Regions from separate parts of the Nostoc sp. CALU 1950 genome, predicted to be linked through region 1. Evidence: riboswitches for the same ligand, from Rfam matches in the RefSeq annotation. Region 1 holds a riboswitch; the other holds the start of a gene.
What was found. Region 1 has a riboswitch for cobalamin ahead of ABF638_RS22300 (hypothetical protein). Riboswitches for the same ligand answer to the same signal wherever they lie in the genome.
Positions count from the first base shown of each region.

Region 2: another riboswitch for cobalamin. It lies ahead of ABF638_RS08525 (energy-coupling factor ABC transporter permease); the one in region 1 lies ahead of ABF638_RS22300 (hypothetical protein).

Region 1 is NZ_JBDNJQ010000088.1:1,586-4,954, reverse strand. It holds gene hetL (heterocyst differentiation pentapeptide repeat protein HetL) at 1-652, opposite strand, end outside; cobalamin riboswitch at 986-1,128, shown strand; gene ABF638_RS22300 (hypothetical protein) at 1,475-1,774, shown strand; gene ABF638_RS22295 (methyltransferase domain-containing protein) at 1,939-2,940, shown strand; gene cobW (cobalamin biosynthesis protein CobW) at 3,263-3,369, shown strand, end outside.
Region 2 is NZ_JBDNJQ010000020.1:47,656-51,024, forward strand. It holds cobalamin riboswitch at 1,242-1,381, shown strand; gene ABF638_RS08525 (energy-coupling factor ABC transporter permease) at 1,408-2,184, shown strand; gene ABF638_RS08530 (energy-coupling factor ABC transporter substrate-binding protein) at 2,171-2,473, shown strand; gene cbiQ (cobalt ECF transporter T component CbiQ) at 2,470-3,276, shown strand; gene ABF638_RS08540 (energy-coupling factor ABC transporter ATP-binding protein) at 3,257-3,369, shown strand, end outside.

The sequences.
Region 1 (3,369 bases):
CCCCTGTTAAGTCCGCACCTTGCAGATTTGCTTTTCGCAGAATGGCACTATCTAGATTTGCATAACTCAAGTCTGCACCTTGCAAACTAGCCTCACTTAAATCCGCCGCTAAGTTACCCCACTGTATTGTTTTAGACAGATTAGCGCGACATAATTTTGCTTTATCTAAGTTGGCGTGATGCATGGAAACGGCTCTGAGGTCGGCATAACTCAAATCTGCCCAACTCAAAACCACATATCCCAAATCTGTACGCTGGTCAGAACTGGGGCGTAAGTCTGCTTGAAATAACAGAGAACGAGATAAGTTTGCACCATGCAAATTAGCACCACATAAACTAGCTTTGATTAAATTTGTTTCTTCTAAGCGTGTCTTGATTAATTTTGCCCCTGTTAAATCAGCTTCTCGGAGAACAGCACGATATAAGTCTGCTTCACTCAAATCTATGCCCCAAAGGATAGATTCACTCAAGTCTGCTTCGTGTAAGCAAGCTCGGCTAAGATTAGTTCTACCAAGTCGTGTTTGACGTAAATCAGCATAGCTAAAATCTGCGCCTATGAGGTTGGCATTTGTTAATTCTGCTTCTTGCAGATTTAGTCTTTGAAAGTTTCTTGCTCCAGCAGCATAAGATTTAAGAATTTCATTTATATCCATGTTAAAAATTTTAAGTTTAGGAGAGGGTCTTTCATGCGATCGCAGTGTGATTCTTCATACGGGATTTTAGGATGCCGTTGGTTAATGCAAGCAAAAAATAACCAAAAGTTCTCTGAATTCTATTAGCTGGAAACAAATTCAGCTAAGTACGCACCGAAAATTATTCCTACACTAGCAACCACAATGAAAGACAACATCAAGTTCCAATTTAAAGAAAGATATTGATCAAAATCTATAGCAAGCTTTGGTAAAAAATGAGACTTACCGCGATTAATGACGAATGCCAGTATAGATCGACCATTGATTTTTATGCAAGCAAATCACAGTTGTGTTAGTATTCAGATGAATCTCGGTTCTAGTGGGGAACAGCCGCTAGAGGAAACGGGGAAAGTCCGGTGTAAATCCGGCGCTGTCCCGCAGCTGTAATCAAGGCTTGCCTTGTGAGTCAGAATGCCCGCCGAAGTTGACTTGTAATTTTGTACATCTGCGAGGCACAGATAAGTATCTTTATGAAAATTTCTGCAACTAATCAGCTTTACGTTCTCATAGCCCCACATATCAAAACGCTACAGATTACAGCTTTCTATGAGAGGGTAGGCGGTTAATTTAGGATAAAATTTTGTTTTTAGATGCTGCGATCGCTACCCCAGATGAGAGTATCGCTTGCAAATATTGTGTATTGAACTAACAAATAGAAGTTGTTCAAAACAGGTAAGAAATGGCGTGTGTGACATACATATTCCTGTTCTACTACTGAACAAATGCTTTCCCAATTAGCATAAAAATTGCTAATTCACTAGACTAATATTTCAGTTAATCATCATGCCAAAATTCTATATTCACCGAGTTGAAAAAATTCCCACTGCTGTTCATCCCTTTGTCAAACAAACAGCTGTCCTCCAAGATAAACACAAGCCCAGTCTACTTCAAGGGAGAATTATTCAAGATATTCAAAACATTGCAATTTCGATGTATAGGGTGATTTATATTGCGTTAGCTCCGCTCATCGTAAGCATCGAATCTGGTGGGCGATTACGACATCGCGCGTCTAATTCGGGACGAGCAGCAATGAGTAAACCGTTAGATCAACTCAGAGGATGTTTTAAAAGTGGTTGGCTGTAATTTTAGGCACTTGTTGATCCCCCCAACCCCCCTTTTTAAGGGGGGCAAAGTCTCTAAAATTCCCCCTTTTTAAGGGGGATTTAGGGGGATCTAAAACGTTTTGCTACCAACCAGAGGACTTTTAAAACATCCTCTCAAATAGTTGTACAGAAGGGTTCAAAAAAATGGCAACTTTATTATATTCTGTAATTGGTTTTATTCTGATTTTGGTGATTGGAATTGCGGCTTATCTCCTGACGGCCCGCAAGTATGAATCCTCAGCCACAGTCGCTAATTCCTACGATCAATGGACTCTTGATGGCATCGTAGAGTTTTATTGGGGGGAACACATTCACCTCGGTCACTACGGTTCGCCGCCACGACGAAAGGATTTTTTGGCTGCTAAATCTGACTTTGTACATGAAATGGTTAAATGGGGTGGTTTAGATAAATTACCTTCTGGCACTACCGTCTTAGATGTTGGCTGTGGTATTGGCGGCAGCAGCCGGATTTTAGCGCGAGATTATGGGTTTGCGGTCACAGGGATTACGATCAGCCCACAGCAGGTAAAGCGTGCCCAGGAGTTAACACCCCAAGGGCTAAACGCCCAGTTTGCGGTCGATGATGCAATGGCACTGTCGTTTCCAGATGCCAGTTTTGATGTGGTCTGGTCAATCGAAGCAGGCCCCCACATGCCAGATAAAACCGTCTTTGCTAGAGAATTAATGCGGGTGCTAAAGCCTGGTGGAGTGTTGGTTGTAGCTGACTGGAATCAGAGGGATGACCGCCAAAAACCCCTAAATTTTTGGGAGAAACCAGTAATGCGGCAACTCCTCGAACAGTGGTCTCATCCTGCTTTTTCCAGCATTGAAGGCTTTTCCGAGCTTTTGGCGGGGACAGAATTAGTTGAGGGGAAGGTAATTACGGCAGACTGGACTCAAGAAACCCTTCCTTCTTGGTTCGATTCGATTTGGCAAGGAGTGGCTCGACCAGAGGGATTGGTGCGTTTTGGACTGTCTGGTTTTGTCAAGTCTGTGCGCGAGGTACCGACGCTTTTACTGATGCGTTTGGCGTTTGGTGCAGGATTGTGTCGATTTGGAATGTTCCGCGCTGTGCGGGGGAACGGGAGTACAGAATTGATCGATAGAAACTTTGCCAAGCAAAATCCCTCAAGCTTGATTAGGTAGCCAACCCGACACCACTTTAACTAATAAGTACTGCTTTGCGCGAATTGAGGATTGAAATTTAAACGCATAGGCGCTTCTCTACGAGACGCTACGCGAACGCCTTCCCGCAGGGTAGGGACGCTGAGGAAAGCGCAGAGGTACGCAGAGGATTCGCTACGAAGTTGTGAAATCCTGTACTAAGAACGAATTTAAGTTTTGTTTTGGGCGCTCGCAGCTAGTGATGAATATTTGGATTTTAACACCAGCTGACTGCGTGATATCTGCGGTTAGAACTTCTTTCTGCACATCGCAAAATTAACGATCAACAAACGACACACTTTATATGCAAAAAATTCCCGTCACAGTAATTACAGGATTTCTTGGTGCAGGCAAAACAACGTTAATTCGCCATTTACTCCAAAACAATGAAGGGCGACGCATTGCGGTTTT
Region 2 (3,369 bases), on a different contig from region 1:
GTTTGGAACCCCCTAATCGACACACCTTTTTTCATTGTCAATAAAACGGTGCTTATTGATAAAAAAGTTGTGATTTTGTCGCCTGAAACCCTTGCTACAAGAGCAATCGACACACCTCAACGGAATTATGCGGTTTTCAAGGATCGGGCGAGGTGTGTAGATGAACTTCAACACACTCTATAAAGAGTAAAATATCTTACTTAAAATTGTCAAGCTGTTTTGCCTTAGTTTTCAATGTTTAGTTCATTGCTTCAAACCCTTGATGCTCAATGATATTCAATCCATGAGCAAGTAGAGACAGCAGTAAGCCGTTGCAAAATTCTTGCTGAATGAATCAAAGGCGATCGGCTCAACAATATACCAAAATGAATACGTGAATTACTGAAATGAGAAAGCAATCAAGCATTTTGAGAAAGCAATATGCCTTTTTGCTTGCTGAATCTACCGAAATGAGAAAGCATTTAAGCTTTTTGATTAAGCAAAATGCCTTTTTACTTGCTGAATCCACTGAAATGAAAAAGCATTTAAGCTTTTTGATTAAGCAATCAGGCATTTTGAGAAAGCAATTAGGTATTTTGCTGATTAAATTCGACTTTATCTTTACTTTTACTTTATAAATGACTTCTTATAGGATTACTATTTGATTTTTGAATAAAACTCAGTACACCTTTATTCCTTCTTCCCAGTCCCCATTGCCCCTAATCCCCAGAGGGGGCCCCGAGTTCCCCAATCCCCAGTCCCTTACCTCTACGAGTGATTCAGAAATCAAAGACGCTCGATGACTCGCTACCGCTTCGCTATCGGATTGCTATATACCAATTCAATTAATGATTGCAACACATCCTTGGGTAAAGACGCGATGAATCGCGTCTCTACAAATGGTTTATTTATCACATTCTTTTTTCAAATTGGTATTAGATGCTGCTATTAAGATCAACGTAATCAAGTGTTGATGTTTCTTAGAGGATGTTTTAAAAGTGGTTGGCTGTAATTTTAGGCACTTGTCGATCCCCCTAAATCCCCCTTAAAAAGGGGGACTTTGATTCTAGTTCCCCCCTTTTTAAGGGGGGTTAGGGGGGATCAGAACGATACGGGATAAGGTTATCAGACTTGTGTGTACACCGTAGCTCTTTTTAAGGGGGTTAGGGGGATCAAGAAGTGCCTAAAATTACAGCCGACCAGTTATAAACTACGCTTTGTGAATACCTGGTAAAAAATCGCTGCTCAAAATTGGTAATGGTGATATAGTTACTCAAATCGGTTCTGATGGGAAGCAGCCATCGGACGCAAGGGGGAAAGTCCGGTGTAAATCCGGCGCTGTCCCGCAACTGTGAACCAAAATTAGGTGAGTCAGGATGCCCGCCGGTTAGAATCAATTCGTTTACATAAATCTGCGAGGTACAGATTATGAAAAGAAAAAAACAGGCGTTAGTCAGTCTAACCCTGATGGGAGTTATCAGTTTTTATCTAGTCATTGGTTTGCCCAAACCCGCCTACGCCATGCACATCATGGAAGGTTTTTTGCCAGTGCAGTGGGCAATTTTTTGGTGGATTGTGGCATTACCATTTTTTCTATTAGGATTGCGTAGTCTGACTCGCATTACTCAAGCTAACCCGGAATTGAAACTACTCCTGGGCTTGGCTGGTGCTTTTACTTTTGTACTGTCAGCTTTGAAAATCCCTTCTGTCACCGGTAGCTGTTCTCACCCAACAGGGACAGGGTTAGGTGCGGTGCTGTTTGGCCCCCTTACTATGTCGGTTTTGGGTAGCTTAGTATTGTTGTTTCAAGCTTTGTTACTGGCGCATGGCGGCTTGACGACGCTGGGGGCAAATGCTTTTTCGATGGCGATCGCTGGCCCTTTCCTAGCTTACTGGATATATAATCTGACAATAAAGTTAGGTGGTAAACAACAAATCGCCATATTTTTAGCAGCTGCGATCGCAGATTTACTCACCTACATTATCACTTCCATCCAACTCGCCCTAGCTTTCCCCGCACCTGTTGGTGGGTTTATCGCTTCATTTACCAAGTTCGCCGGAATTTTTGCCATTACTCAAGTTCCCTTAGCAATTAGTGAAGGATTACTAACTGTGTTGGTGTGGAACTGGCTGCAATCTTATAATCCTCAAGAATTAGAATTGTTGAAATTAATCAAGCGAGGAAGTGGCAATGAGTCAATCTAAAAAAGGGTTGAGTAACTGGCTGTTGGTATTAGGAGTTATAGCTTTAGCAGTTGCACCGTTAATATTTGTGCGAGGTGGGGAGTTTTCCGGTGCTGATGGCAAAGCAGAAGAGGCTATTAATGAAATACAACCCGAATATAAACCCTGGTTTAAATCATTTTTTGAACCAGCTAGTGGGGAAATAGAAAGCTTATTATTTGCTTCTCAAGCGGCTTTGGGTGCGGGAGTAGTTGGTTATGCAATTGGATTGTATAAAGGACGTTCCCAACAACAAAAACCTAAAGAATGAGCCTACAACTAGACACTTTAGCTTATACCAATCGATTGCGAAGATTGCCACCAGAGCATAAACTAATTTTTGCATTTACTACTCTTGCTATTTCCCTGGCTAGCCATCCGCTAGTGCAAATATTGATGGCACTTTGGATGGGTATTTGGACAGTTATCTATGCAAGAATTCCCGCTGGTGTTTATTTTAAATTGTTAACATTTACCATAATTTTTTGTTTGACAAGTTTGCCAGCACTTATGGTGAATGGAGTTACGATTAATGATTTGCCAAACGTACAATTAGATTCGTGGTATGGATTAACTCTCGGACACTTCTATATTTATATCAGTCATCATGGCAGTATCCAAGCATTAGGAATTTTAACCAGAGCATTAGCCTCTGTTTCTTGCTTATATTTTCTCATGTTAACCGTCCCTTTCACGGAGATATTGCAAACTCTGCGTTACTTACGATTTCCAGTGCTTTTAACCGATTTGTTATTACTAATGTATCGGTTTATTTTCATCCTATTGAACACAGCCGAGGAATTATGGACGGCACAAAATTCCCGTGGTGGTTACCGTACTTGGCGTAGTGGAATGAAAAGTTTAGCACTACTAATCGGACAATTATTACAGCGAACCTTACAACGATATAGTCAGTTTTCTCTGGGATTGCAATCACGGGGTTTTGTGAGCGAATTTCGAGTTTGGCATCCCCGCCGCTATCGTCCCCAAGCGCGATATATCATCGAAGCAATTTGCGGCTGTGTAGGATTAATAGGATTAGAATTTTGGCGAAATGCAGGAATATTTACTTGAATTTGAGCAGGTATATTACACCTATCCAGGCACACAAGAATCAGCTTTGAATGGTCTAACACTGAAGATTCCATCTGGTAAAAGGTGTGCGTT